DNA from 4 places in the Mesorhizobium sp. Pch-S genome. Region 1 is predicted to be linked to each of the others. Evidence: riboswitches for the same ligand, from Rfam matches in the RefSeq annotation. Region 1 holds a riboswitch; each other region holds the start of a gene.

Region 1 (7,613 bases):
TGTGTTCGGCATCCTGAACGGCACTTGCAACTATATCCTGACCCGCATGGAAGCCGAAGGCCTGTCCTTCGAGGCATGCCTCAAGGATGCCCAGCGTCTTGGTTATGCCGAGGCTGACCCGACCTTCGATATCGAGGGCAACGACACGGCGCACAAGCTTGCCATCCTCACCAGCCTCGCCTTCGGTCACAAGATCGCTGCCGACGACATCTATCTCGAAGGCATTTCGAACATCACCCAGGCCGACATTCGTGCAGCCGCTGAACTCGGCTATCGCATCAAGCTGCTCGGCGTTGCCCAGCGCACCGATAGCGGCATCGAACAGCGTGTGCATCCGACCATGGTGCCGACAGCCTCGGTGATCGCCCAGGTTCATGGTGTCACCAACGCCGTGGCGATCGAGACCGATATACTGGGAGAACTGCTGCTGTCCGGCCCCGGCGCTGGCGGCAATGCCACGGCGTCAGCAGTCGTCGGCGACATCGCCGACATCGCCAAGAGCCGCCCCGGTTTCCAGCACGGCCCTGTGTTTGGTCGTCCGGCCAAGGAACTGAAACCTTACAAGAAGGCGCAGATGCGCAGCCATGCCGGTGGTTATTTCATCCGGCTTACCGTGCATGACCGCGTTGGTGTGTTCGCTTCGGTGGCCAAGCGCATGGCTGACAACGATATCTCACTGGAATCGATCGTTCAGCACGCCGTCGGGCCGGAGGCGGTCGACAAGAAGACCGTCATCCTGGTCACGCATGAAACCACTGAAGCGGCGGTACGCAAGGCGGTCGAAGCGATCACCAAGGATGGTCACCTCACCGACAAGGCACAGGTGATCCGCATCGAACGGGCCGGCTGAGAACGTCTGTCGCCTATCCAACGACATCGGATGAGGCAAAAAGACCTCAGATCCAGCGGCGCACGCGCTTCGCGTAGTCGTGGTACTTCTTGCCGAATTTGCCGGCCAGGGTCTTTTCTTCGCGCCGGATCACCAACCTGCTCGTCACCAATCCTGCTGCAAATGCCAGCAGGATGAGCCAGACGTTGCCGGTGATAAGCCCGATACCGATGACCAGTGTCGCCAGAGACAGATAGATCGGGTTACGGCTGATGCCGAATGGTCCGCTGGTCAACAGATGCGCCGGCATGGCGACCGGGTTCAATGGCGTTCTGGCCCTGTACATCATGCGGATTGCGGTGAACCACAACGCCACCGCGCCCAGCGCAGCCAGCCAACCGAAACCGAACAGGATGTCGCCGAGGACATCACCGAACCAGGGCAGGGGATAAAGAACACCCAGGCCCACCCCGATGATCAATGCGATCAGGAAGACGATGGGCGGCAAAGGAAACGGCAGGCGTGCGGCATCGGTCATTGCGGTTCCCCAGGGCTCATGGCGTCCTCGGTCTGAACCGTGCATGTGCTGGCGAGATCACTGATGCGCGTCCTGGCCGAAGCCGGCTGGTCGCCCTTCATGATGCCTGTCAGCAGGCCGTCCTTCTCGACCGCGGTGAGCATGCAACCACAATAGCGCACACAGAAGGCGGCGTCGCGGCTGTCCTGGCACGATGCCTGGCAGGCATTGGTGAAGCCGAGCTTCGGATCCTGCGCGGGCGCAGGCCAGACCTGCGCGAACAGCCATACACAGCCTATCAGCACCGGCTGGTGGATGAGGTAGAAAGCCAGGCTGTGGCGACCGATGAAGGTGAGTGGGTATTCAAGCGTCTGGCCGAGCGAGACGTTTGCCAGTCGTTCGAACAAGCCGGCTGCCCTGGCGATCTTGGCCAGGCCGATGCCGATCAGCACCGCGCCGAACCAGGGAAACAGCGGCACATAGTCGTTCGAGCGCGGATCGGCCGATGAGAGGCCGACCCACAGAAGTGCCGGATGATCGAAAACAGGCGAGCGCAGATAGAAGGGAGCCGCAATGACCAGCGCGGCGGCAACAAGCGTGAGCAGTGCCGGCACGCGCAGGAACAGCAGGCCGAGCACGCTGGCCAGGGCGATCTGATGCAGGATGCCGAAGAAGATGAAGCCGCCGGGCGTGGCGAGATAAGTCGCCAGGGATATTGCCGCGGCAGCGGCCACCACCATGGCGAAGCGTTTCCAGAAGCCCTGCCAACGGATGCGGTCGCCGTGCGCAAGCACCAGCGAGACGCCGACCAGAAAAAGGAAACTCGACGCAATGCAGCGCGCATAGAGCTTCCAGGGGCCGTGTGCCGTCAATCCGGGGCTCGCATAACCGAAGAATTCGAGGTCCCAGGTGAAGTGGTAGCTGGCCATTGCCAGAAGCGCGATACCGCGCAGGGCATCGATCAGGGTAATGCGCCGGGCGGAAATTGTCTGCTGTTGAAGGTTCATGCGGCGGGATTCGAAGTTGCAGTTGCTCAATGCCTAGCATGGATGTGGGCTAAGCGAGAGTGGTTGGCGGCTCTTCTTCCGGGCGGCCGGGTGTAGCAATGGACTTCCGAAGCGTTGACCAGACTGCCGCCTCCGTCTAGCAATGCAACGATGAATGCTGAAATGATCGCTATCGTGGTAGGAAGGCGCATGGGCAGGATGGTGTAACCATCCGGCGAAAGCACCCATGCGCGGCAAACGGGCTCCTGACGGAGCCTTTTTTATTGCCCTCGGATCGGAGCGGCCACGTCCGATCTGCTGACCACCACAAAACCAAGGAAGCGATCATGACGAAAGATCGTCATCCCCCGGATTCGGGTATGCCGGATGCAGAGACCTCGGGCGGCATTTCGAAATCTCGATTTGTCGTTCTTGTCCTTTTGTCCGCACTCTCGGTGTTGCCGGTCAACATCATTTCGCCGTCACTGCCCAAGATAGCGATGGAGTTCGATGTGGACTTCGAACTGATCAGCCTTGCGGTCGCCGGGTATGCGATTGTGACCGCGCTCGTGGAGCTGGTCTCCGGCGCAATGTCGGACCGCTTCGGGCGCAGACCGGTGGCACTTGTCTCGCTCTCTGTCTTCATTCTGGCCTCGATCGGCTGTGCGTTTGCTCCCGACATTGTTGTTTTCCTCGTGTTCCGCGCGATGCAAGCTTCGATTGCCGCCTGCTTTTGCGTGGCTCTTGTCGCCATCAGGGAAACATCGGACGGGCATGATGGGACGAGCCGGGTGGGCTATGCGGCGATGGCATGGGCCATGGCGCCCATGCTCGGTCCTACCCTGGGAGGGACGCTGGATGAATTCCTGGGGTGGCGAACGATCTTTGTCGTTCTTGCGGCCTTTGGCGCAATTATCCTGTCTTTATCGAAACGAGAATTGAGCGAAACAGCCTCTCCTGTCAGGCGGGGCGGGACCTATCTCGGCGCATATGCACGGCTGCTGAGCTCCGCCGGTTTCTGGGCGTACGTACTCGTAATGGCGCCTTCGTCAGGGATACTCTACATTTTCCTGGCCGGCGCACCTCTGGCGGTTGGTGGATCGAGCGCGACGCTTGGCCTGTTCATGGGGATGGTTCCCGCGGGTTTTATCTGTGGCAGTTTTCTGACCGGCCGTTACGGCTCAAAGGTGCCCCGGGCCACGTTGCTCATCGCTGCTCGCTTGCTGACCTGTGTCGGGCTCCTGTTTGGCCTGCTCCTGTACGGGGTCGATATGACGCATCCGTTGGCCTTCTTCGGCCCATGCATGTTCATTGGCCTTGGCAACGGGCTGACATTGCCCGCTGCCAATATGGGCGTCATGTCCAGCCACAAGGACATGGCGGGCACTGCCGCGGGATTGGCGGCGGCAATGTCGATTGGTGGGGCCGCACTGATCGTTGCTGTTGCCGGGCAGTTCCTCAACCGACCGGCAACTGTCGGTACGATTTTGAGCGCGATGCTGATCGTCGCGGCGATGGCCCTGGCAGCCGCGGTTGTCGTGGCTTTTGTCGATCCCGCCTCGCGAAGAACGAACTGATCGACCCCGCAGGCTTGATGCGTGGGCCTGCCGTTGTGCCAGCCGACGAAAAGTGGTTGGCCGGCTTCGCAATCCGGCGCGAGCACGTCGGTTTCCTGCTACCGGCCCGGCCATTGGCGACGCAAGTTTCCCTTTGCGAGTCGTTAGTTGGGAATTCATGTCCACGCATGTCCGCCATCCGATCTGGCTACCGGCGGTTCCGCCGGCGGATGCGCGCACCTTTGCCTCGCTTTACGCCATCGAATCCGCTGCGCGTGCCACGGTCGCCTCGGTCATCCCGATCCAGGCCTATGAGATCCTGAAGAACGAGCAGACGGTCTCGATCCTCTATACGATCGTGTCGCTGCTGGGTCTTTCGGTTACGTTGTTCATGCCCATGCTGATCCATCGCTTCGCGCGCAGATGGGTCTACACGGCCGGCGCGCTGCTGCTTGGGATCGGCTCGCTGTTCTTCGTCACCCATTCGCTGCCGGGCCAGATTATCGGCATGCTCTGCAGGGTGATGGGCGCAAGCGCGCTGTCGATCACGCTCAACCTCTACATCATGGATCATATCCGCAAGACCGACCTCATGCAGGCAGAGTCGCTGCGCATGGCATGGTCGATGATCGCCTGGACCAGCGGCCCGACGCTCGGTATCTTCCTCTATACGCGTTACGGCATCTACGCCGCGCACGGAGCCGTGGCTGTTTTCGCGCTCTGCCTGCTTGCGCTGTTCTGGTACTACCGGCTTGGCGACAATCCGATGATCGTGCCGGGCAAGAGCCGCCCCATCAATCCGTTCGCCAATATCGGGCGCTTCGTCAGCCAGCCTCGTTTGCGGCTCGCCTGGCTCATCGCGTTCGGCCGTTCCTGCTACTGGACGACGTTCTTTGTGTACGGTCCGCTGTTCATGGTCATCACCGGGCAAGGTGAACTCGCCGGCGGCCTGCTGGTTTCGGCTGGCAACGCTCTCCTCTTTGCTGCCATTTTCTGGGGCAGGGCAGGCAAGCGCTACGGCGCGCGCAACGTAATGACGCTGGCCTTTGTCGGGATGGCGGTGTCGCTGTGGCTTGCCGGCGCCATCGGCGAACTGATTCCGCTAGCCACCGCCGGTCTGCTCCTGGTCGGCGCCTTGTTCACCATCGCGCTCGATGCCATCGGTTCCACGGCGTTCATGCGATCGGTGCGCGCCTATGAGCGGCCACAGATGGCCGCTGTCTACCGCACCTATCTCGATTTCTCGGAGCTGACGCCGCCCCTGGTCTATTCGCTGGTGCTGGCTTTCTTCGGCCTGGGATCGGTTTTTGCCACCCTTGGCTGTCTTGCTGCTGTCTGCGCCGTTGTTACCTGGCTGTATCTGCCGAAATCGATGTAGGACGCCAACCGATCGTCAATGACGCTGATGCGTCTGGCGATGGCGGAATTTGGTTTGCCGGACGCCACGATTCTTTCTATAGTTCCAGCCGTCGTCGGTCCCTTCGGGACCAAGAGGGAATACGGTGGGGAGGGGGAAACCATCCGAAGCCGTGGCTGCCCCCGCAACTGTGAGCGGTAGTCCTCTCCAATGCCACTGAGGTTCGCCTCGGGAAGGTGGGGAAGGGCGCTGATCCGCAAGCCAGGAGACCTGCCGGCGACGGCAATGACGGTAATGCCCTCGGGTGGAGGGCGAAAGGACAGACCATGAATACCGCTTCCGTTTCTCTCGGCGCTTCGACCTCTTCGCAGTCGCGCTTCCTGCAGCTGGCAATGGCTGGCCTGCTCGGCATCTTCGTCATCGGCTTCACCGGCTTCTCGCATATCGAGGCCGTGCACAACGCTGCCCACGACGCCCGCCACTCGATGGCGTTCCCCTGCCACTAACCCAGGGGGAACCCACCATGTCTGTTTTTCGCAACGTCGTGTTCGTCGCGGCGATCGCTGGCCTTTTGGCCGGCATCGTTCTCGCCTGCCTGCAGGCCTACGCCACCGTTCCGCTGATCCTGAAGGCGGAAGTGTATGAACAGGCCGCCGGCGGCCATGAGCATACGGCTGCGCCTGTCGCTCCCGCTGCCGATGCGGGCACCAATGCAATGAGTTCGGCTGCGCCGGCTCCCGCAGCTGCTCCGGCGGAGGAAGAGGAAGGCTGGGCACCCGCCGACGGTGTCGAGCGGTTCTCGTTCAACGTGCTCTCCAATGTCGTCACCGGTATCGGCTTCGCGCTGATCCTTGTTGCCTTCTCGGAATTCGCGGGTGGTATCGGCAATTGGCGCCAGGGCGTGTTCTGGGGACTTGCGGGTTTTGCCGTGTTTACATTGGCGCCAGGCCTCGGGCTGCCGCCCGAACTGCCGGCTATGCCTGCGGCCGATCTTATCCCCAGGCAGGCCTGGTGGATTTCCACCGTCGTCGCGACGGCCATCGGCCTTGCGCTGATCGCTTTTCGCCGGTCCCTGCCGCTCACGGTACTCGCCATCGTGCTGATCGTCGCCCCGCACGTCGTTGGCGCACCGCAGCCGGCAAGCTATGACACGCCGATCCCGGAAGGCCTGCATCACCAGTTCGTGGTGGCGGTCACACTGACCAACCTGGTGTTCTGGGTTGTTCTGGGAGCGGTCGTCGGCGTCGTGCGTGGCCGCTTCACCGGGCAGGCTTCGAGCCTTCGCGACAGCTTTGCCTGATCGCCTGACCTTCATCATCGGCGGTGCGCGCTCCGGCAAGAGCGCGCATGCCGAAAAGCTGGTTACCGCTTTGCCGGCGCCCTGGACCTATATCGCGACCGCACAGGCGTATGACGATGAAATGCGCGAACGCATCGCGCATCATCGTGCTCGACGCGGTGAAGGCTGGGAAACGGCGGATGCACCACTCGACCTTGTCGGATTGCTGGCGCGCCTGCCGGACGGGCGACCGGTGCTGCTCGATTGCCTTACGCTCTGGCTCACCAATCACATGCTGGCCGAGCATGATGTCGAGGCCGAATGCGCCAGACTGACAGCTCTGTTATCGAAACCGCGCGGTCCATGGTTCGTGGTGTCCAATGAAGTCGGCCTTGGCATCGTGCCGGACAATGCGCTGGCGCGTCGCTTCCGTGACGCTGCCGGGCGTCTCAACCAGCAAGTCGCGGCGGTTGCCGACGATGTGGTGCTGACCGTTGCCGGCCTGCCGCTCAGGGTGAAATGACATGATCGACGACAGTGAAGCCGAGCGCCATCGCGCCAAGATGGCCAAGCGCAAGGCGGTGCAGGACGCCGAGGTGGCGCAAAAAACCATCGAGAAAGGCCTGCTCATCGTCAATACCGGTCCCGGCAAGGGCAAGACCACCGCTGCCTTCGGGCTGGCGCTGCGCATGCTGGGTTACGGCCGGCGCGTTGGAGTGGTGCAGTTCATCAAGGGCAAGTGGCACACCGGCGAGAAGGACGCTTTCAAAGCCTTTGGGGATCAGCTGATCTGGTATTCGATGGGCGAGGGCTTCACCTGGGAAACGCAGGATCTGAAGCGGGATGTCGCCGCCGCGGAAGCCGCCTGGATGAAGGTGGAGGAGCTGATAGCCGATCCGTCCATCAGCCTGCTGGTGCTGGACGAGCTCAACATCGCGTTGCGCTACGACTATCTGGATGTCGATCGGGTCGTGGCTGCACTGAAGGAGCGGCGCGAAGACCTGCATGTCGTCGTTACCGGGCGCAATGCCAAGCCGACGCTCACCGAAGCTGCCGATCTCGTCACCGAGATGGGCGCGACGAAGCACC
Region 2 (7,613 bases), 2.7 Mb from region 1:
GGCCAGGATGGTCTGATGAAGTTCGTCGCGGGCCTCGTCCGCGGTGATCTCTCCCGAAGCGGCAGCCGCGGACAGACCGGAAGCCGCTCCCAGCATGCCGCACAGGCGCGCCGTGGTAACACCGCTCGCAAACGGCGCCAGAGCTGCCCGGCACTTGTCGAGGAAGGCAGCCTCATGCTCGTGCTTCATGGTCGCCAGTTCCGGCGTGCCGACAAGGGCGGCCACCACGCCGGGGATCTCGCGACCCTGCTCCAGCACGCAATCGACATAAGACGAAGCGATCACCGAGGCCCGGCCGTCGAGTGTCGGTTCGCTTGCCGCCAGCGCCGCATCGATGACCAGGTTCTGGCGCTCATCGAATTCCTGGTAGAGCGCAGCCAGCAGAGCCGAACGTGTAGCGAAATGATCGTAGACGACAGGTTTGGTCACCGCCGCCCGCTCAGACAGCCGACCGAGCGTCAATGCCTCGGTGCCTTCCTCACGCGCAATGCGCCAGGCGACATCGAGGAGCTGTCGATGTCGTTCTTCGCGCAACAGGCGCTGACGGCGCGGGCGCGCATTGTTCGCATGGTCGCTTGACATCGCTATATACCAAAAGTAACTTACTAAAAGTATATAAGCTGATCCACTTCTCCGCAACACCCTCCAGGGAGCCCCGTCATGCACGCGCTCATCGTCGTCGCGCATCCCGATGCCAAGTCGCTCACCCACAAGATCGCAGCCAGCGTCGCCGAAGGAGTTGCCGCATCCGGCAACAGTTTCGAGATCGCCGACCTGGCCGCCGAAGGCTTCGATCCCCGCTTCAACGCAAGTGACATCGCCACCTTTCAAGGCAAGGCGCCTGCTGCCGATGACATTGCGGCAGAGCAGGCGCGTATCGACCGTTCCGATACGCTGGTGCTGGTCTATCCGGTCTACTGGTGGTCGATGCCTGGATTGCTCAAGGGCTGGATCGACCGTGTGTTCATGAACGGCTGGGCCTATGACGAGCCCCCGGGCGGCAAGCTGACCAAGAAGCTGCAGCGGCTGAACGTGCATCTCGTCGCGATCGGCGGGGCCAGCCAGCGCACCTATGCCAGACACGGCTATTTCGGTGCGATGAAGACGCAGATCGACCACGGCATTTTTGATTATTGCGGCGCCAAGGTGGTGACGTCCGAACTGCTGCTTTTCCCGGAAATGCAGGATCATACGCAGCTTCCCGCCGAGGCTCATGCGATAGGCAACCGGCTGTTCCTGAAACAGCAGCGCGCCGCGGCATAAAACTCCCTGCCGCACGAGACCTCTGAAGGAAGCTCTCGTGCGGCAAGGACCGTCGACCTTGCAAACGGACCTGTTTTTCTCCCTGACCGCATGCAGCTTGCCTTTCGATTTTGTTATGTTACAACGTAACAATCTCGTTGGTGACCTCTTCCCGAATTTGGTCGCTCCTCCCAAGGCGGACCACTCCAGGTTCACCTCACTACAGCCTCTGGAAAGCAGTCATGCCCACGCACAATCGAAGGCGTCTTCCCGTAACCGTCCTTTCCGGATTCCTGGGCGCCGGCAAGACCACACTTCTCAACCACATCCTTCACAATCGCGACGGACGCCGGGTTGCCGTCATCGTCAACGACATGAGCGAGGTCAACATCGACGCCGCGCTGGTACGCGACGGGGGTGCCAATCTGTCCCGGACCGATGAGCAACTGGTCGAGATGACCAATGGCTGCATCTGCTGCACGTTGCGTGACGACCTCCTTGCGGAAGTGCGCCGGCTCGCCGAACAGGACAGGTTCGACTACCTGCTGATCGAGTCGACAGGCATTTCGGAACCTCTGCCGGTTGCCTCGACCTTCGAGTTTCGCGACGAAGCAGGCAACAGCCTTGCCGACGTCTCCCGTCTCGACACCATGGTGACGGTCGTCGATGCCGCGAACCTGCTGCGAGATTATTCGTCGTCGGATTTCCTGCGCGACCGCGGCGAGGCACTCGGCGCTTCGGATGAACGCGTGCTCGTCGATCTCCTGGTCGAACAGATCGAGTTTGCCGATGTCATCGTGCTCAACAAGGTTTCCGATACGCCCGCAAAGGATCTCGACCTGGCCCGCAAGATCATCCGTTCGCTCAACCCGCAGGCCGAGCTCGTCGAGACGGATTTCAGCCGCGTGCCGCTCGACAAGGTGCTCGACACAGGCCGTTTCGATTTCGAGCAGGCCGAACAGCATCCGCTCTGGTTCAAGGAACTGAACGGCTTCAAGGACCACGTCCCCGAGACAGAGGAATACGGCATCCGTTCCTTCGTCTACCGCGAGCGCCGCCCGTTCGACCCCTTCAAGCTGCAGGCATTCGTCGGGCGGCCATGGCCAGGTGTGGTGCGCGCCAAGGGTTTCTTCTGGCTGGCGACACGCCCCGACCATGTTGGGGAATTGAGCCAGGCCGGCGCTCTGGTACGGACCGGCAAACGCGGGCTCTGGTGGGCAGCGGTCCCCCGAAAGCGATGGCCCGACAACCCGGCATGGCGGGAAGCCATGCAACCCTATTTCGATCCGATGTGGGGCGACCGCCGCCAGGAACTGGTCTTCATCGGCTGCGACCCGATGGACGAAAGCCGAATTCGTGCCGAACTCGACGCCTGCCTGGTCGATGAGCCCGTCTTCGCGCCGCAGCTGTGGCGCGATCTTCCGGACCCGTTTCCGAGCTGGAGCGGGCAGGCCGCATGATCGTCAAATCGCTGATTTCCCTGTTCAAGGGCCGCCACCAGGACTGCGACTGCCACCCGCGGCGCGCCCGCTACATTCCGCCAGAGGAGCGGCGCGCCACCGCAGGTCCCGGACACGAATCGCCATTGCCAGGCGGCAGCGGTCACAATAGGGTCCCCGGCGATGGTGCCTCGAATCGAAAGGTCCGGGGTGAAAAGGGAATACGGTGAAGCCCGCGAGGGCCCAGACCGTGGCTGCCCCCGCAACTGTAAGCGGTAGCAAAGTCCGAGAACGCCACTGGCCAAGGTGCCGGGAAGGCAGGACAGCGCAACGATCCGCGAGCCAGGAGACCTGCCATCGCAGTGAGTTGACCGGACGGGGTGTGCCGGGAGGACGCTACAAGGACGGCACAGCCCGTCATTCTGGCCATCCTTCCGCACCTGATCGATGAGGGATCAGTTGGAAGGGTTTGCCGTTTTTCAGCGTGATGGGGCGACGCGTCCTTTCGACGGCGCAACGCAACGCGCCGCAGAAGCTGCTTTCACGAGCGCTGTTGTCCTGCAGGCGCGCGACCTTTGCTATCGGCCGGAAAAAGGCATCACCCTGGTCGACAGTGTCGGTCTCGACGTGCGCGCCGGCGAAAGGCTCGCCATCATCGGTCCAAACGGCGCCGGCAAGACGACGCTGATGCGCATGCTGTGCGGCATGCTCAAACCTGTCGGCGGCATGGTCAGTCTCGACGGCGAACCGCTCGACCGCCTGCCGATGGCGGAACGGGCCCGCCGCATCGCCGTGGTCGGCCAATCCGATCAGCCGGATGCCCAGCTAGCTGTCCACGACTATGTCGGGCTCGGCCGTATCCCCCATGCCGGACTTCGTCGTCGCAGCGACGACCGCAATGTCGTGATCGACGCGCTGGAGCGAACCGGCCTGCTTGCCCTGCGCGACCGCCGCATGGGCTCGCTTTCCGGTGGCGAGCGCCAACGCGCGCAGCTGGCGCGGGCGATCGCGCAGCAGCCGCACGTGCTGTTCCTTGACGAGCCGACAAACCATCTCGACCCGCGCGCCCGCGGCGAATTGCTGGAGTTCGTCGCCAGGTTGGGCATCGCAGTCGTCACGGTGCTGCACGATCTGCCGCTGGTTGCACCCTTCGCCACCCACGTTGCCGTAATGAGCAGGGCGCGCCTCGTCGCGCTCGGCACGCCGCGCGAAACGCTCACGGCAGAGCTGGTGCGCGAGGTCTTTGGCATCGACGTGCTCAGACTGCCTCATCCGGACGAACAGGATCGCGAACTGACGGTCTTCGACGTGCCGATACGCCTTTCCCGCTGAACCGATCCATCCGGAGCCGCCATGAAACGCCTCGCTTTCTGCCTTGCCGCCACGCTTCTTTCGTCTGCTGCCTTTGCCTTCCCGGTCACCGTCGACAGCTGCGGCATTCCGGTGACTTTCGACGCCGCCCCGAAACGCGCGGTGATCAACGATCTCAACATGTCGGAAATGGCCTTTGCGCTCGGCCTGCAACCGGAGATCGTCGGCCTGACCGGCATCACCGGCTGGTACAAGGTCGACGACGCCTTCAAGAAGGCGCAAGGCTCGATCCCGGAACTCGCACCCAAATATCCGACGCTGGAGAACCTGCTGGCGGTCGAGCCCGACTTCTTCTTTGCCGGCTGGTACTACGGCATGAAGCCCGGCGGCGACGTGACGCCCGACACGCTGGCGCCACACGGGATCAAGACGCTGGTGCTCAGCGAAAGCTGCGTCCACCTCGACAAGAACCGGCCGGCGGCTTCGATGGATCTGCTGTACGGCGACGTTGAGAAGCTCGGCAAGATCTTCGGCAAGGAGAGCGAGGCCCACGCACTGGTTGCCGGATGGAAGGAAAGGCTCGCCGCCATCACCGCCAAGGTCGGCAGCCGCAGCGGCACACGTGTGTTCCTCTACGATTCCGGCGAGGACAAACCTTTCACTGCCGGCAAATTCGCGATCCCCACGGCAATGATCGAGGCGGCCGGCGGCAGGAACATCATGGACGACCTGCCCACCAACTGGGGCAACACGGACTGGGAAACCGTCGCTACCCGCAACCCCGAATTCCTGGTGCTGCTCGACTACCAGGATGACGCCGGCTACCGGAAGCTGCTGAACTTCCTGAAGACGCATCCGGCGATGAAAGAAACCGACGCCGTCAAGAACGAGCGTTTCGTTGCCCTGCGCTATGCGGAGCTGACGCCCGGCCCGGCCAACATCGAGGCCATCGACAAGATCGCCAAGGCGATGCACCCGGAGGCCTTCTGAGCGTGCCCAGCCGATCCTACGGCTTGGCCATCGGCACGGGTCTGGCGCTTGTCATCCTGCTGGCGCTCCTCTCCATCGCCTATGGCTCGACCGTCATTCCGCTCGGTGACGTCATCGCAGCACTCGCCCATGCCGTTGGCCTGGACGCTGGCGGCGTGACTGCACCGGTGGAGAAGATCATCGTCGACCTCAGGCTCCCGCGCGCCATCCTCGCCATCTGTGTCGGCGCCGGCCTTGCCGTGGTCGGCGCGCTTCTGCAGACGGTGACGCGCAACGACCTCGCCGATCCGTTCCTGTTCGGCCTGTCCTCGGGTGCCGCTGCCGGTGCAGTTTCGGTGATCACGGTGTTCGGCGACCGCCTGGGTGTGTGGACGCTTCCGATCGCCGCTTTCGTCGGCGGCATCCTCACCGCCTTCGTCGTGCTGCTGCTTGTCAACCGCATACGCGGCCAGGGCCCGGAGCGATTGATCCTTGCCGGTCTTGCCGTCTCCTTCCTGTTCACGGCGCTGACCAACTATCTGGTCTTCGCCGGTGACCAGCGCGCCGCCCATTCAGTGCTGTTCTGGACGATGGGCGGGCTGGGCCTCGCCCGCTGGGGCAATATCGGCCTGGCGGTCGCCGGGGCAGCCGTCATTCTCGTTTTCGCGCTGCGCTATCATCGCTGGCTTGACGCTTTCCTGGCCGGCGAGAACACCGCGGAAAGCCTCGGCGTTCCGGTGGTGCGCTTCCGGACGCTGACCTTTCTCGCCGCGGCGCTGTCGACGGCGATCCTGGTTTCCGTTGCCGGTGTCATCGGCTTCGTGGGATTGATGATCCCGCATGTCGCGCGCCGCTTCGCCGGCCCGTTGCATCTGCGACTGGCCATTGCCTGCGCCGTCTTCGGCGCGGTGCTCCTGCTTGCCAGCGACCTGCTGGCACGCACGCTCCTGCCGCCGCAGGAATTGCCGATCGGCATCATCACCAGCTCGATTGGCGCGCTGTTCGTGGTCGCCACCCTGCTGCGCAAGCGGTTCTGAACCGGAAGCCATTCCACCGCCTTGGAATAGCGCCACACTTGTTACTCACACTGTTCGGCCTCCGAAGGCACACTGCCCGACACCAGCACCGGGTGATGAGCGACGACGCTTCCGACCTCGGGCACGGCATCGCCCTGACAAGGAGGTTCAGAACAATGACCACATCCGCCGAAAACAAACGCGACGAAATCCTGGCTGCCCTGCACAGGCCGCCGGTGGTCACACCGGAAGCGTGGGAGCAGGCGCGTCAGCAGCTGCTCGTGAAGGAGAAGGCCCACACGCGCGCCCGCGATGCACTGGCCGCGGAGCGCCGCCGCATGCCGTGGGTGGAAGTGACCAAGGACTATGTCTTCGAGACCCCGAACGGCAAGGCAAGCCTGCATGACCTGTTCGCGGGCCGCCGGCAGCTCATCCTTTACCGCGCCTTCTTCGAGCCCGGCGTGTATGGCTGGCCTGACCATGCCTGCCGGGGCTGCTCGATGGTGGCCGACCAGGTCGCCCATGTCTCGCATCTCAATGCCCGCGACACCACGCTGGTCTTTGCCTCGCGCGCACCGCAGGCGGACATCCTGCGTGTGAAGGCCCGGATGGGCTGGGACCGCATTCCCTGGGTCACCATCGTCGACAGTTTCGACGTCGATTTCGGCGTGGACGAATGGCACGGCCACAACGTCTTCCTGCGCGACGGCGATCGCATCTTCCGCACCTATTTCATCGCCGATCGTGCCGACGAACAGATGGGCGGCACCTGGAACTATCTCGACATCACACCGCTCGGCCGCCAGGAAGTCTGGGAGGATTCGCCCGAGGGCTATCCGCAGACCCCGACCTATAAATGGTGGAACTGGAACGACAGCTACGTTACCGAAGCAGAGCCGGACAAGGGATGGGTCGCGATTTCAGACGCCGGCGAAGAAGCGATGCGCGCCAAAGCAACGAGTGCGAAATCATGAGCCGCTCGTGCTGCTCCATCTGGGCCGACGAGGAAACCCCTCGCCGGACCAGTGCCCGCACCGGCGACAGCGTGAAGCCCGTCGGCCATGCGGCAGCGCCAACCGCAACGGACGGTACTGCGCTCGACCATGCACCCGCGCTGGCGGCGTCGGACTGGCTGGCACTGGCGGCTTCGCCGACTTTTGCCGCCATGGCCTTGCTGACCGGCATCACGGGTGGACCAGCCGAGATGCTGTGCTCATCCGCGACGGGAATGCCGCTCGGTGGCATGGTGGTGATGTATCTGCTGATGAGCGCCTTCCATCTGGCGCCATGGCTGAGGCTGGTACGGGCGGGTCGTTCGGCGGATCACTGAGGACAGGGGCATGACCGAGCCTGCATGACCCAGCGTCCGGTGATCTGCGACGCTGTCCTTCGAGGACGTCAAAGCTGTCGTGCGATCGAGGCCTTGTCGATGATCGACCAGACCTTTTCGATCCTGCCGCCGGCGAATTCGTAGAATACGTTCTCATCGAACTGAACCCGCCTGCCGTTGACGGGCAGGTCGAACAAGGTGCCGGTCGGCGTGCAGTCGAACCGCAGGCGGCTGGCGATATGCGGCGGATCGGCGATCAGCCGTTCGATCCGAAAATGAAGATCCGGGATCGCACGAAAGTCGCCC
Region 3 (7,613 bases), 180 kb from region 1:
TGACAGGCTTTCGCCGATTGGGCTTTCCTATCTCAGATGCGTCGCATTCGCAAAAAACATTGCCGTGCTTTGAGAGTGACAGAGCAACGGCACGGAACCAAGGTCCCGCAACCAGGGAGCATCCGCATATTGACATAAAGATGTCTTTATGTGATTAGTTTTGGCGACGTCGTTCCTGGAATGAAGAGTGTCGCAATATGTCTTCGGTCGATGAGCTCTTCGGCCCGCTGTCGTCACGTCCTGACGGCTCGGAAATTCTCGCAGCACTGCAGGCTGCCGCGCGCGAGCGCATCCTTGTGCTCGACGGCGCGATGGGCACGCAGATCCAGGGGCTCGGCTTTGGCGAGGACCACTTCCGCGGTGACCGCTTCAGCGGCTGCGCCTGCCATCAGCAGGGCAACAACGACCTGCTGATCCTGTCTCAGCCCAAGGCCATCGAAGACATCCACTACGCCTATGCCAAGGCCGGTGCCGACATCGTCGAGACCAACACCTTCTCGTCCACGTCGATCGCGCAGGCCGACTACGGCATGGAGGACATGGTCTACGAGCTGAACCGCGACGGTGCGCGGCTGGTGCGGCGCGCCTTGCGCCGGGCCGAACAGGAAGACGGCAGGCGCCGCTTAGTCGCCGGCGCGCTGGGTCCCACCAACCGCACCGCGTCGATCTCGCCGGACGTCAACAATCCGGGCTACCGCGCCGTCACCTTCGACGACCTGCGCCTCGCCTATGGCGAACAGTTGCGCGGGCTGATCGACGGCGGCGCCGACATCATCCTGATCGAAACCATCTTCGACACGCTCAACGCCAAGGCCGCCATCTTCGCCTGCGAGGAGATTTATGCTGAGAAGGGCATCCGGCTGCCGATCATGATCTCCGGCACGATCACCGACCTGTCCGGCCGCACGCTTTCGGGCCAGACGCCGACGGCCTTCTGGCATTCCGTGCGGCATGCCCTGCCCTTCACCATCGGCCTGAACTGCGCGCTGGGTGCTGCCGCCATGCGTCCGCACCTGGCGGAACTGTCGTCTGTGGCCGAGACCTTCACCTGCGCCTATCCGAATGCCGGACTGCCGAACGCATTCGGTCAATATGACGAAAGCCCGGAGTTCATGGCCGGCCAGGTCGAGGACTTCGCGCGCGAAGGGCTGGTCAATGTGGTCGGCGGCTGCTGCGGCTCGACGCCGGAACATATCGCGGCGATCGCGGACGCGGTCTCCCGGTACGCGCCGCGCGGGCTGCCGAAACGATCGCCGCAGATGCGCCTGTCAGGCCTGGAACCGTTCACGCTGACCAAGGACATTCCCTTCGTCAACGTCGGCGAACGCACCAACGTCACCGGCTCCGCGAAATTCAGGAAACTGATCACCGGCGGCGACTACGCGGCCGCCCTCGACGTTGCACGCGACCAGGTCGCCAACGGCGCGCAGGTCATCGACATCAACATGGACGAAGGCCTGATCGACTCGCAAAAGGCGATGGTCGAGTACCTCAACCTGGTCGCCGCAGAGCCCGACATCGCCCGTGTGCCGGTGATGATCGATTCCTCGAAATGGGACGTCATCGAGGCCGGCTTGAAATGCGTGCAGGGCAAGGCCATCGTCAATTCGATTTCGATGAAGGAAGGCGAAGCGGCCTTCCTGCATCACGCCCGGCTGTGCCGCATGTATGGCGCCGCCGTCGTGGTGATGGCGTTCGACGAGGTCGGCCAGGCCGACACCCGGGCGCGCAAGGTCGAGATCTGCACACGAGCCTACAAACTGCTCACGGAACAGGCCGGCTTCGCGCCGGAGGACATCATCTTCGATCCGAACGTCTTCGCGGTCGCCACCGGCATCGAGGAGCACGACAATTACGGCGTCGACTTCATCGAGGCGACGGGAGAAATCATCGCAACGCTGCCGCATGTCCATATCTCCGGCGGCATCTCCAACCTGTCCTTCTCGTTCCGCGGCAACGAGCCTGTGCGGGAGGCCATGCACGCCGTGTTCCTCTACCACGCCATCCAGCGCGGCATGGACATGGGCATCGTCAATGCCGGGCAATTGGCCGTCTACGAATCGATCGATCCCGAACTGCGCGAGGCCTGCGAGGACGTCGTGCTCAACCGCCAGCCCAAGGCGGGCGGCACCGCGACCGAGCGCATGCTGGAGATCGCCGAGCGCTACAAGGGTACGGCCGGCAAGGAAGCCAAGGAAAAAGACCTGGCCTGGCGCGAGTGGCCAGTCGAACAGCGGATCTCGCATGCGCTGGTCAACGGCATCACCGAGTTCATTGATGCCGACACCGACGAGGCCCGGCTGAAGGCCGAACGCCCCCTGCATGTCATCGAAGGCCCTTTGATGGCTGGCATGAATGTCGTCGGCGACCTGTTTGGCGCAGGCAAGATGTTCCTGCCGCAGGTGGTGAAGTCCGCCCGCGTGATGAAACAGGCCGTCGCCGGATTGCTGCCGCACATGGAGGCCGAGAAACTCGCCAATGCCGCCGCCGGCATCGACAATGGCGAACGCCAGAGCGCCGGCAAGATCCTGATGGCCACCGTCAAGGGCGACGTGCACGACATCGGCAAGAACATCGTCGGCGTGGTCCTGGCCTGCAACAATTACGAGATCATCGATCTCGGCGTCATGGTGCCGGCAACCAGGATCCTGGAGACGGCGCGCACCGAAAAGGTCGACGTGATCGGCCTCTCCGGCCTGATCACCCCGTCGCTCGACGAGATGGTGCATATGGCCTCGGAGATGGAGCGCGAGGGTTTCGACATCCCGCTGCTGATCGGCGGTGCAACGACCAGCCGCGTCCACACCGCCGTCAAGATCCATCCGCGCTACCAGAAGGGACAGGCCGTCTATGTCACCGATGCCAGCCGCGCGGTCGGCGTCGTTTCCAGCCTGCTCTCCCCCGACATGAAGGCCGGATATGTCGAGACGATCCAGGCAGAGTATCGCAAGGTGACAGAGGCGCATGAGCGCTCGGAACGCGAAAAGCAACGGCTGCCGCTGGCCAGGGCGCGCGCCAACGCCCACAAGGTCGATTGGACCGCTTACCAGCCGCCGAAGCCGTCTTTTCTTGGAACCCGGGTGTTCGAAAGCTGGGACCTGGCCGAACTCGCCCGCTACATCGACTGGACGCCCTTCTTCCAGACCTGGGAACTGAAGGGGCGCTATCCCAGGATCCTCGAGGACGAAAAGCAGGGGCCGGCGGCGCGGCAATTGTTCGACGACGCGCAGGCGATGCTGAAGAAGATCATCGACGAGAAGTGGTTCGCGCCGAAAGCCATTCTCGGCTTCTGGCCCGCCAACACGACAGGCGATGATATCCAGCTGTTTGCCGACGAGGCCCGGGACAGCGAGCTCGCCACCTTCTTCACGCTGCGCCAGCAGCTGAGCAAGCGCGACGGCAAACCGAATGTCGCGCTCTCGGATTTCGTGGCACCGCTGGACAGCGGCAAGCCGGACTATATCGGTGGTTTCGTGGTGACGGCGGGCATCGAGGAAGTGGCCATCGCCGAACGCTTTGAGCGCGCCAACGACGATTACAATTCGATCCTGGTCAAGGCACTGGCGGACCGTTTCGCCGAGGCCTTTGCCGAGCGCCTGCACGAGAAGGTGCGCAAGGAATATTGGGGTTATGCACCCGACGAGAACCTCGCGCCGGACGACCTGATCGGCGAGCCCTACCAGGGCATCCGCCCGGCCCCCGGCTATCCGGCCCAACCGGACCATACCGAGAAGGTGACGTTGTTCGATCTGCTGCAGGCGGAGGAGCGGATTGGGGTGCGCCTGACCGAGAGCATGGCGATGTGGCCCGGCTCGTCGGTTTCCGGCCTCTACCTCGCGCATCCCGAGAGCTATTATTTCGGCGTCGCCAAGGTCGAACGTGACCAGGTCGAGGACTATGCCAGGCGCAAGGACATGAGTGTCGCGGATGTCGAGCGCTGGCTTGGGCCGATCCTCAACTATGTGCCCTCGCCTCTTGCCGAGGCCGCCGAGTAATTCCGGCCTGTCGTCTTTGCACTGCGCCGATGTCGCTTTCGTCATCGCACCGGCGCGGCGTCCGTGATCAGATCGGCACGTTCAAGGTGCTCTCCGGCGAACCCCGCCGGAGGGATAATTGGGAAGCCGGTTTGACGCCGGCGCTGCCCCCGCAACGGTAGCGAAGCTTCTGTCTCGACGACAGACCACTGGGCGAAAGCCTGGGAAGGTGTCGAGACGGTCCACAAGGACAGCTTCGGAGCCCGGAAACCAGCCCTGGACTTTTTGGAACTCGACTGATCGCGGTGGGCGGTCAAGAGGCAGAAAGCCGTGCGCCGGTCAAAGACCGTCCAACATGGCCATCTACCCTCCATCACCACCAGTTCAGTCCTTTGACGAGGACAGGACATGGACGCACGTCATGAAATGCTGAAGCTCATCCGCGCGAGGCGCGATGGCTTCTCGCTGGAACAGCCCTTCTACACCGATCCGGATTTCTTCAAGCTCGACATGGAGCTGATCTGGTACCGCGACTGGCTGTTCGTCGGACATGATTGCGAGATCGCCAAGCCGGGCAGTTTCTTCACCGTCCAGATCGGCGCCTACCCGATCGTTCTGGTGCGTGACCGCGAGAACAAGATCCGCGCCTTCCACAATTCCTGCCGCCATCGCGGCAGCCGCGTCTGCACCGTCGACAAAGGCACCTCTGCCCGTCTGGTCTGCCCCTACCATCAGTGGACCTACGACCTCGACGGCAAGCTTCTGTTCGCCCGGCAGATGGCCGAAGGCTTCGACCGCAACGACTACGGGCTGAAGCCGGTCGCCTGCGAAAGCGCCGGCGGCTACATCTTCGTCTGCCTGGCCGACCAGCCGGCGGACTTCGCTCCCTTCCGCCAGATGATGGAGCCCTACTTCCTGCCGCATCGCCTGGCCGACGCCAAGATCGCCTTCGAAAGCACGATCGTCGAAAAGGGCAACTGGAAGCTGGTCTGGGAAAACAACCGCGAATGCTACCATTGCGCGGGTAACCATCCGGAGCTCTGCAAGACCTTCCCTGAAGCGCCGACCGTGACCGGCGTCAACGGTGTCGAGGATGACCCCGAGTTGCTGGAACACTGGGCACGCTGCGAAGCCGACGGGCTGCCTTCGCGCTTCGTCATCGATACGGCCGGTCAGTACCGCACGACACGGGCGCCACTGCTTCCACATGCGGTGAGCTACACCATGACCGGCCAGCGCGCCGTGCAGCGCAACCTGTCCGACGGTGTCGCCACCGACCGCATCGGCACCCTGATGCTCTACCACTATCCGACGACCTGGAACCACATACTGGGCGATCACGCGGTGACGTTCCGCGTTCTCCCGATCAGCGCCACCGAGACGGCGGTGACCACCAAATGGCTGGTGCACAAGGATGCCGTGGAAGGCGTCGACTACGACCTGCAGAACCTGATCCACGTCTGGACGCTGACCAATGACGAGGATCGCCGCATCGTCGAGGAGAACGCGTTCGGTATCAACTCGCCGGCCTACCAGCCGGGCCCGTATTCCGAATTGCATGAAGGCGGCGTGATCCAGTTCGTCGAATGGTATGCGCGCTTCATGGAGCCCCGGCTCACCGAGGGCGAAAGACCAGCGCTGCGCAGCGTCGCTTGAGGCCGCTCCAATGAACGCCGTTACGAGCATCCACCTCTATCGCCATCTCGACGAGATGGTGCCATGGGACGATCGCCTGCAGGTGCTGGAAGTGGCCGGCATCACCGACGAAGCGCCTGACGTGAAGACCTTCACCTTCCGCTCGGATGCGCAGACCTGGTTCCGCTACAAGCCGGGCCAGTTCATCACGCTGGAGTTGCCGACAGCCGACGGTCCGCTGATGCGCACCTATACGCTGGCCTCGTCCCCGTCGCGACCGCTCTCGATCTCCATAACCGTCAAGGCGCAGGCCGGCAGCATCGGCACGCGTTGGATGTTCGACAATCTCAAGCGCGGGTCGCGCATCAAGGCGCGCGGCCCGGCGGGCGATTTCTCGCACCACAACCATGCCGCAGCGAAGTATCTTTTCATTTCGGCGGGCTCCGGCATCACGCCGATGATGTCGATGCTGCGCTGGCTGAACGACTGCGCACCATGGACGGACATCGCCTTCGTCAACTGCGCCCGGCGGCCGGAAGAGATCATCTTCCGCAAGGAACTGGAGCTGCTCGGCGCCAACATGCCCGGCCTGTCGCTCGGTTTCATGATCGAGGAGCGGTCGAGCCGCGAAAGCTGGTTCGGCCATATGGGACGGATCGATGCCGTCAGGTTGCCGCTTTTGTCACCCGACTTCCACGAACGCGAGGTGTTCTGCTGCGGACCGGATCCGTTCATGCGCGCCGTGCGCACCATGCTGGAAGCCACCGGCTTCGACATGGCCCACTATCATCAGGAGAGTTTCGGCGCTCCGCCAGTGGAGGTGCCATCACCGGGAGCGGCGGAGGCGAACCCTGCACAACCTGCCGAGGCGGCACTCCCGGTCCGCTTCGCCAGTTCCGATGTCGATGGGCACTGTGTCCCCGGTCAGACAGTGCTTCAGGCCGCGCGTGCCAGCGGCGTTCGCATCTCGGCGGCCTGCGAGTTCGGCCTGTGCGGCACCTGTCGTGTCCGGAAGGTCTCGGGCAACGTGGAGATGAACCACAACGGCGGCATCCTCGATGAGGAGATCGCTGACGGCTACATCCTCGCCTGCTGCTCGAAACCGCTCACTCCACTGGAGATCGAGGCATGACCACCCGCGACGACGAAAAAATGGTCGCGACGCGACCGCATAAGGTCGACGCCAAGACGATGGCAGCGATCTCGCCGCTGCCGCCGCCGGAAGAAGTCTTTGCCGACTGGCTGATGTCCGTGCCGCCAGGCATCTGTCTCGAGATTGCCGCGCAACGACAGATCGAGCTGATCGATCGTCGTGGGTCACTCCACCCGGGCGTTGCGGTGCTTCGCAGTCTTCTGGCGGCTGTCGCCTGCTCGGACGACTGGCCCAGACCCGTTCCCAATCTTTGAAGATCAGACCCAACCCTACGCCAGCCCTCCCAAGCCAATGATGAGCAGCCAGCGATGAGCATCTTGCATCTTCAACAGACATCCGCCGCCGATGACAGGATCGGCGACCTGATCGCAGCGCACCGGCCGGGTCATGGCCTGGTCCGGCCGTTCTACATGGATCCCGCGATCTTCGAGCGCGACATGGAACGCCTGTTTCGCCGGCACTGGCATTGCCTGGCGCATGCGAGCGTCATTCCCAATGCAGGCGACTTCGAGCTGTTCCGGCTGGGCGACGAGCAGATCATCCTGACACGTGCCGCCGATGGCGCGATCCACGCGATGCTCAATGTGTGCCGGCATCGCGGCGCCGAGGTCTGCACCAAGCCGAAGGGCAACGCACGCTTCTTCGTCTGCCCGTACCACGCCTGGACCTACAGCAATGACGGCTCGCTGCGCGCCGCGCGGCTGATGCCGAAGGACTTCGACCGCAACGAACACGGGCTGAAGAAATTGCACGTTCGGGTCGCGTCCGGGCTCGTCTTCATCTCCTTCGCCGAGACGCCGCTCGACTTCGATCCGATCGAGCAATCACTGCGCACCAGTTGCGGCCAGTAT
Region 4 (7,613 bases), 1.8 Mb from region 1:
GCTCAGTCCCACGGCGAGAATCGGGCCAACCATGAAGACGGCTTCATCGACCACGGATTCGAAAGCAAAAGCCGTGTGCAGTTTCGCGGTGCCGCGATAGAGTTCGGTCCAGCGCGCCCGCACGAAAGAACTGAAGCTCGGCATGGCGCCACTGAGAATGGCAAACAGGAACAGAGTCCAGTTAGGCGCCTTCAGATGCGTCGCCACCATCAGGCTGATAAGGGCCGACACGGCGATCAGCGTTGCGGGCACAAGAACGCGACGCTGGCCGTGTCGGTCGACGAGGCGCGACACTTGAGGTGCGATCAGGCCGCTCGCCAGCGCAAAGGTGGCCGAGACCGCGCCCGCAAGCCAGTATTCGCCATGGGTTTCTGACAACATCGTCACGATGCCGAGCGTGATCATCGAAAGCGGCATGCGGGCCAGGAAGCCCGCCGCGGAAAACGCCTTGGCGCCGGGCGCCTGGAAAATTTCACTGTATGGATTGCGCATCAAAGTCCCCGGGGCTCGGAGATAGAGCATTTTGTAGCCAAGTGGAATCACTTGGCGTTACAAAAATGCGGCGAAAACAAAAACTTAGAGCGTCTCCGCGTTTCCGTAAAAACCGGAAACGCTCTAGTTGAGATTTCAAAGACAGTCGAGCCGCCTGGGAAGGCGGCTCGTTGGTCCTGTGGGGATCGTGTTTCGGGAAACGCGAACATCATTTCGCTGCTTGCGGGGCAACCTGCGATAATTCGCTGTCCGCCTCGCCGGCGAGTGTCTTCTGACCGAGAAGGACGATCACGAAGGAGATCGTTCCGGCCGCCACGGAAACCCAGAAACCGTTCTGTGCTCCGTAGTTGTCGACCACCCAGCCGGCCACGAACGCCCCCAGTGCCATGCCGATGCCGATGCCGGTCATCACCCAGGTGATGCCCTCGGTCAGCATGGCTTCAGGCACGCGCCGTTCGATCAGGCCAAAGGCCATGATGAAGGTCGGCGAGATCGCCACGCCGCTGACGAAGACTGCGAGCGCCAGCAAGGGAACCGTGTTGGCGACGAGCAATGGCAAGGTGGTCAAGGCGACGACGGCAATCGAAAGAGCGAGCAGGCGCTGTTTCGGAGCCTGGAGGTTCAGCGCACCGACGACAAGGCCGACGACGAAGGAACCCGCGGCATAGACGCCGATGACCAGGCTGGCGGCGGTGGGCTGGCCGAGCTCCTTGGTGATGGCCACCGAGCTGACCTCGGCCGTGGCGAAGATCGCGCCGACGAAAATGAGGGCCAGCGTGATGATCTGAACGGGACGCAGCATGATAGCAGAACCGCTGCTGCCATGCTCCGGCTGCCGGACCTTGGGCTCGCTCGACCGTTGCAGGATGAAGGCAGCCATGCCGAAAGCCAGCAGAAGCGTGCTCGCCAGCATGCCGGCTTCCGGGAACAGCGCCACGCTGAGGCCCACCGAAAGCGAGGCGCCGGCAATATAGACCAGTTCATCGGCGACCGACTCGAAGGCAAAGGCCGTGTTGAGCTCAGGACGATCGCGGAATTTTTCCGTCCAGCGCGCACGCACCATGGCCGGCACGCTGGGCATCGCCGCGGCCAGGAACGCCGAGACGAACAGGGTCCAGCTTGGCCAGTCATAATGGGTGGCCGCGAGCAGTGTGAGGAAGGCGATGACCGAGATGATCGTGGTCGGGGCGGCCACGGCGGTCTGGCCGAGCCGGTCGATCCATCGCGAGATCTGCGGGGCGGCAAACGCGTTGGTCAAGGCGAAGGTGGCCGATACGGCGCCGGCCAGCCAGTACTCGCCGCGCGCCTGGGACAGCATCGCGACAATACCGATGGGAGCCATGGCGATAGGCAACCGTGCAAAGAAGGCGGCGGCTGCGAAGCCCTTGGCTCCGGGGACTCTGAAGATTTCACCATAAGGATTGCGCATGGGAGCACTCCTGGAAATTTGAGGGTGCGCCACTTACATACGTGGCGTATGCGAATGAGATAATTGCATACGCCACGTATGTCAATTAATATACGCCGAGTATGTGAAAAATATACGCGGCGTATGTAAAAAGCAGAAGCGGCAAGGGAAAGAACCAATGAGGACAGCCCATAAACCCCGCAGCGAGATGATCGCCGAGACGCGTGCGAAGCTGATTTCTTCCGCGCGACGGGCCTTTGCGACAGTTGGCTATGCGAATGCGTCGATGGATGATTTCACCGCGGACGCGGGGCTGACGCGCGGCGCGCTGTATCATCATTTCGGTGACAAGAAGGGGTTGTTCGAAGCCGTGATCGCCCAGATCGATTGCGAAATGGCGGCGCGTCTCAATGCTGTCTCTGCCAAGGCCGAGACGCGTTGGCAGGGCTTCATGGACGAGAACATCGGCTATGTCGAAATGGCGCTGGATCCGGAAGTCCAGCGCATCGTGCTATGTGATGGGCCCGCTGTCCTTGGTGATCCGGCGCAATGGCCAAACGCCAATGCCTGTATCCTGTCGATAACCAGGAACCTTGCAGCGCTGAAGGAAGAGGGGGTTATCCGCCGCGACATCGATCCCGAAGCGATGGCACGGCTGATCAGCGGCGCCTCGCTCTATGCTGCGCAGTGGATTGCAAACTCCGATGATCCTGCCGCCATCTCGACAAAGGCGGTCAACGCGTTTCGCGCGCTCATGGAAGGTTTGCTGGTGGACGGCAAGACTGCCGTCTGACTTCTCACCCTCTGTTTGCGATCGCGTTGGCCGCGGCTTTCAGCGCATCCTCGCCGACGCCGGCATAGGTCTCGCTCATGACGAGGTCGGAGAGCGGCAGGCGCGAGCCCCAGCCATTGCGTTCGAGGTCAGGTTGGCTGGCGAATTCGGAGACGTGCCCGACACAAAGATAGGCGACCGGCACGACATGATCGGGGATGTCGAGCAGGTCTTTGAGCGCATCGGCGTTCAGGATGCTCACCCAGCCGACGCCGATCCCTTCGGCCCGTGCTGCCAGCCAGAAATTCTGTACCGCGCATACCGTGCTGAAGAGATCCATTTGCGAATTGTGCCAGCGCCCGAGCGGCGAGTTCTCGCTGCGCGAGCGATCGCAGGTGATGCAGAGATTGAGTGGGCTTTCGCAGATGCCTTCGAGCTTGAGCTTGCGGTAGAGCGCCTGCCGATCCTCCGCAATATGCGGCAGTTCTTGGGATCGGGCTGTCAGGAAAAGATCGCGCACCGCCGCGCGCCGTTTCTGGTCGCGGATGACAATGAAGTTCCAGGGTTGCATGAAGCCTACGGACGGCGCGTGGTGCGCGGCCATGAGCAGGCGGGAAAGCACCGCGTCGTCGATCGGATCGGGCCGGAAATGGCTGCGCACGTCGCGGCGTGTGAAGATGGCGCGATAGATGGCTTCTCGCTCAATATCTCCGAAGCCAAAATCTCCGAAGGAACGACATGTGTGATTGCGGACGGCGTTCATCGCGTTTCCCTTGCGATCGAAACAACGTCATCAGCCCGTCCATGCGGATGACCATTCCTGCCTGGCCGGTCTTCTGGCTCGGGTTCGTCCCGCTTGTCGGCGCCTTCCCGTCCGTTTTCACGGACAGTGGCTTTTGCCGAGCGGTCCCCCTTACAGCGTTGGGCACGCCACGGATTTTCACCGTGTTCCCGATTCTCCCGCCTCGCGGCAGGCACCTGACAGTGCGGCGAAACTAGCTGAGTTTGCGAGCAAAGACAGCCCTGATCTCGACGTCGGATGACGCCTTTTCCCCAACAGGCTGTCACCTGTCGCGTGGCCATCATCTCCATTGCTGATAAGGTGCCCCCATGACGACCCGTCTCTACACCCATCCGATTTTCCTGGAACACATCACGCCCACCGGTCATCCGGAGCGGCCGGACCGGCTGCGCGCCATCGAACGGATATTGGATGACGAGGCCTTTGCCGCGCTCGACCGGCAAGAAGCGCCGATGGGCGACGAGTCGACTGTCCTCTATTGTCATCCGAAGGATTTCGTCGAGCGCGTGCGCAAGGCGATCCCGTCAGACGGCATCGCCGTCATCGATTCCGACACGGTGGCGAGTCCGAAAACCTGGCAGGCGGCGCTGACCGCCATTGGCGCCGCCAATGCCGCCGTGGACGACGTTTTCACCGGCAAAGCGGACAATGTCTTCGTGGCCGCGCGTCCGCCGGGCCACCATGCCGAGAAAACCACCGCCATGGGTTTCTGCCTGTTCAACACGGCCGCGATCGCCGCTCGCTACGCGCAGGAAAAACACGGCGTCGAGCGTGTCGCCATCGTCGACTGGGACGTGCATCACGGCAACGGCACGCAGGACATCTTCTGGGACGACCCGTCAGTGCTGTATTGCTCGACGCATCAGATGCCGCTTTATCCGGGCACCGGTGCCAGAAACGAGACCGGTGCCGGCAACATCGTCAACGCGCCGCTGGCGCCGGCGACGGGCAGCGATATCTTTCGTGAGGCATTCAACACGCGTGTCCTGCCGGCGATCGATTCCTTCGCCCCGGACCTCGTCATCATCTCGGCCGGTTTCGATGCGCACCATCGCGACCCGTTGGCCGAGATCAACCTTGTCGAGGATGATTTCGACTGGGCGACCGGGCAGTTGATGGATCGCGCCCGCCGTCATAGTTCAAACAGGCTGGTCAGCTTGCTGGAAGGCGGCTACGACCTGCACGGATTGGCATTTTCGGTCGCAGCGCATGTCGGCCGCCTGATGAAAGGATGAGCCATGGCTGAGGAAGCGAACCAGGACGTCAAGGCGATGAGCTTCGAGCAGGCGCTGGATGCGCTGGAGAAGATCGTCGACGATCTCGAACGCGGCGACGTGCCGCTCGACCAGTCTATCCGTATCTATGAACGGGGCGAGGCGCTCAAGGCGCATTGCGATCGCCTGCTCAAGGCTGCCGAGGACAAGGTGGAGAAGATCAGGCTCGCCCGCGACGGCAAGCCTGTCGGCACCGAACCACTGGACGGGGAACAATAGTTAGGGCGGAATACCGAGCGCATTCCGCTCAAACGGGGCAGGGACAACACCGGGCATATCAAAGGGAGATATCCATGTGTCGTAACATCAAGCCGCTCTTCAACTTCGAACCGCCGGCGACGGATACCGAAATTCACGAGGCGGCGCTGCAGTTCGTGCGCAAGATCAGCGGCTCCAACAAGCCTTCCATGCGCAACAAGGAAGCCTTCGACCACGCGGTGCGGAGCATTGCCAATGCAGCGCACGACCTGCTTGTCGTCCTTGAGACCACACAGCCACCGCGCAATCGCGAGGAAGTGGCGGCAAAAGCCCGCGCCAAGTCGGCCGAGCGGTTTGGGCCCAAGCCGGTACCTGCCCAGTAATGCCATGATCGCGCCCATCGGACAGGCTGCCGCAGTGCGCATCACGACACCGATGTGATCTACTTCGGCTTGTCGAAATCCCCGGGCCGGGCAGCGTAGAACCGTTCCGGCGGTGTCCAGCGCTCGGACAATTCTTCTTGACCCCACCGTGCGAGCGCCTGAAGGGCTGGAATGAGTGCCGCACCTTTGGCAGTCAGCGCGTAGGCGCCACGGGTCGCACCTTGTCGCGCCTTTGTCTGTCGGATCAGGCCGGCACCCTCCAGACGGCTCAACCGCTCGGCCAGTATGTTCGTGGCGATCTTCTCGGCCATCGCCAGGAAGTCGGAATAGCTGGTCGCTCCCACCACCATCGAGCGGATGATCACGAGCGACCACTTGTCGCCGACGATGTCGAGCGCCGAGGCAATGGGACAGCCGGTGCGGAACTTGGTCATGACGCAGCATGATTTTCTAACTTGCATTTTGCAAGTAAAAAATGGTTAGCTTGCGAAAACGCTCATTGGAGGGGGAAATGCTTCCGGTTACGTCCATCGTTGCTGCATTGGCGGCTCTTTCGCTGGTCGCCCTGAGCATTGCGGTCAGCTTGCGCCGCAAGAAGGTCGGCGTGCGTCTTGGCTTCGGTGAAGACCCGACGCTGATGCGGCGCATTCGGGCGCAGGGCAATTTCACTGAATATGTGCCTCTGGCTCTGATCGTGCTGGCGATCGCCGAATACCGGCAGGCACCGGCGGTCCTGCTGTGGACGATCGGCGGACTGCTCATCGCCGGCCGTTGCTTGCACTTTGCCGGCATCATGACGGCCAGGACACCACTGAGCGCGCCGGGAATGGCCGGCACCTACAGTGCCCTGATCATCGGCGCGATTACGCTGCTTTCCATCTGAACGGCATTCGTAACCACCGAATTCAGCGGATCGGTGAACGCATCGTCGCCACATCCCGCGGTTTGCCCTGGGGAGCCGGAGGTATAGGTTCTGTCTGCAAGTCATCAACAGATGGAGCCCGCCCGATGAGCTTCTTTCCCGGAAACGACCCCGAACCCGGCGATGCCTTTTCCTGCGACGCCATCGAGCTGATGGTGGTGCCCAACGCCAAGGACATCGGTGGTTTCGAGGTGCGCCGCGCCTTGCCGACAGCCAGGCGCCGGCTGGTCGGTCCTTTCATCTTCTTCGATCGCATGGGCCCCGCCATCCTCCGCGCCGGCAAGGCGCTGGACGTGCGCCCGCATCCGCATATCGGGCTCTCCACCGTTACCTATCTGTTCGACGGCAAGATCAGGCATCGCGATTCGCTGGGCACCGAGATGGTCATCTCGCCCGGTGACGTGAACCTGATGACGGCAGGTCGGGGCATTGTCCATTCCGAGCGCACGCCGGAGGAAATGCGTGGTGCGCCGATGTCGATGTCCGGGCTGCAGACATGGATCGCGCTGCCTGACAGGCACGAAGAAATGGCGCCCGTTTTCGAAAACACTGCCGGCGCCGAATTGCCGGAGTTCAACGCCGGGGGCGTATCGGGTCGCCTCATCATCGGCGAGTTGGAGGGGCGCCGCGCACCGGTGACCACCTACCACGACACGCTGTACGCCGATATCCGGCTCGAGCCCGGCGCAAGGTACCGTATCGCCGCCGACGCCGAGGAGCGTGCCATCTATGTGCTCGAGGGGGTTGTCTCCATCTCCGGCGACAGTTTCCCAGAAAACCGGCTTCTGGTGTTTCGCCCGGGCGACGAGATCATCGTTTCGTCGGAATTGGGTGCACATTTCATGTTGTTCGGTGGCGCTTCACTGGGGTCTCCACGCTACATCTGGTGGAATTTTGTTTCCTCATCGAAGGAACGCATCGAACAGGCCAAGCAGGAATGGAAGACTGGCCGGTTCGATATCGTTCCGGGCGATGAAAAGGAGTTCATTCCGCTGCCTGACAGGTGAGCGTGTCATTGCGGCACATTTACTTTCGTCGGTCGGAGGCCTATTCGATTTTTTGAATATTCTTGAACGTGAGCTCGAACGGGCCAGCCATTGATCGCCAGACCCCAAACGCCGCTTCTCGACAAGGTCCGCATTCCCGCGGATATGAAGAAGCTTTCCGAAAGTGACCTGCCACAGCTCGCGGAAGAGCTGCGCACGGAACTGGTCGATGCCGTTTCGCAGACCGGCGGACATCTCGGGGCAGGTCTCGGCGTCGTCGAACTCACCGTCGCGCTGCACTATGTCTTCGACACGCCGGATGACAGGATCATTTGGGATGTCGGTCACCAGGCCTATCCACACAAGATACTGACAG

Evidence for each region. Region 1 has a riboswitch for cobalamin ahead of C1M53_RS24050 (CbtB-domain containing protein). Riboswitches for the same ligand answer to the same signal wherever they lie in the genome.
Region 2: linked by a shared signal. The riboswitch ahead of C1M53_RS11350 (ABC transporter ATP-binding protein) and the one ahead of C1M53_RS24050 (CbtB-domain containing protein) in region 1 are both predicted to bind cobalamin.
Region 3: linked by a shared signal. The riboswitch ahead of C1M53_RS23255 (aromatic ring-hydroxylating dioxygenase subunit alpha) and the one ahead of C1M53_RS24050 (CbtB-domain containing protein) in region 1 are both predicted to bind cobalamin.
Region 4: linked by a shared signal. The riboswitch ahead of bluB (5,6-dimethylbenzimidazole synthase) and the one ahead of C1M53_RS24050 (CbtB-domain containing protein) in region 1 are both predicted to bind cobalamin.

The regions. Positions count from the first base shown of each region.
Region 1 covers NZ_CP029562.1:5,142,299-5,149,911, forward strand. Annotated here, with positions in the region: gene C1M53_RS24025 (homoserine dehydrogenase) at 1-850, shown strand, start outside; gene C1M53_RS24030 (isoprenylcysteine carboxylmethyltransferase family protein) at 897-1,367, opposite strand; gene C1M53_RS24035 (DUF1624 domain-containing protein) at 1,364-2,353, opposite strand; gene C1M53_RS24040 (MFS transporter) at 2,680-3,909, shown strand; gene C1M53_RS24045 (MFS transporter) at 4,067-5,266, shown strand; cobalamin riboswitch at 5,345-5,538, shown strand; gene C1M53_RS24050 (CbtB-domain containing protein) at 5,572-5,751, shown strand; gene C1M53_RS24055 (CbtA family protein) at 5,769-6,545, shown strand; gene cobU (bifunctional adenosylcobinamide kinase/adenosylcobinamide-phosphate guanylyltransferase) at 6,538-7,047, shown strand; gene cobO (cob(I)yrinic acid a,c-diamide adenosyltransferase) at 7,049-7,613, shown strand, end outside.
Region 2 covers NZ_CP029562.1:2,475,004-2,482,616, forward strand. Annotated here, with positions in the region: gene C1M53_RS11335 (helix-turn-helix domain-containing protein) at 1-582, opposite strand, end outside; gene C1M53_RS11340 (NAD(P)H-dependent oxidoreductase) at 661-1,263, shown strand; gene zigA (zinc metallochaperone GTPase ZigA) at 1,485-2,702, shown strand; cobalamin riboswitch at 2,849-3,055, shown strand; gene C1M53_RS11350 (ABC transporter ATP-binding protein) at 3,129-4,013, shown strand; gene C1M53_RS11355 (ABC transporter substrate-binding protein) at 4,035-4,982, shown strand; gene C1M53_RS11360 (iron ABC transporter permease) at 4,985-5,998, shown strand; gene C1M53_RS11365 (DUF899 domain-containing protein) at 6,154-6,951, shown strand; gene C1M53_RS32490 (hypothetical protein) at 6,948-7,307, shown strand; gene C1M53_RS11375 (ester cyclase) at 7,376-7,613, opposite strand, start outside.
Region 3 covers NZ_CP029562.1:4,964,866-4,972,478, reverse strand. Annotated here, with positions in the region: gene metH (methionine synthase) at 198-3,995, shown strand; cobalamin riboswitch at 4,063-4,268, shown strand; gene C1M53_RS23255 (aromatic ring-hydroxylating dioxygenase subunit alpha) at 4,383-5,630, shown strand; gene C1M53_RS23250 (hybrid-cluster NAD(P)-dependent oxidoreductase) at 5,641-6,741, shown strand; gene C1M53_RS23245 (hypothetical protein) at 6,738-7,016, shown strand; gene C1M53_RS23240 (aromatic ring-hydroxylating dioxygenase subunit alpha) at 7,071-7,613, shown strand, end outside.
Region 4 covers NZ_CP029562.1:332,563-340,175, reverse strand. Annotated here, with positions in the region: gene C1M53_RS01560 (MFS transporter) at 1-492, opposite strand, end outside; gene C1M53_RS01555 (MFS transporter) at 701-1,921, opposite strand; gene C1M53_RS01550 (TetR/AcrR family transcriptional regulator) at 2,079-2,693, shown strand; gene bluB (5,6-dimethylbenzimidazole synthase) at 2,698-3,435, opposite strand; cobalamin riboswitch at 3,481-3,669, opposite strand; gene C1M53_RS01540 (histone deacetylase family protein) at 3,783-4,709, shown strand; gene C1M53_RS01535 (exodeoxyribonuclease VII small subunit) at 4,713-4,967, shown strand; gene C1M53_RS01530 (DUF2277 domain-containing protein) at 5,042-5,329, shown strand; gene C1M53_RS01525 (helix-turn-helix domain-containing protein) at 5,389-5,763, opposite strand; gene C1M53_RS01520 (MAPEG family protein) at 5,841-6,212, shown strand; gene C1M53_RS01515 (pirin family protein) at 6,338-7,258, shown strand; gene dxs (1-deoxy-D-xylulose-5-phosphate synthase) at 7,349-7,613, shown strand, end outside.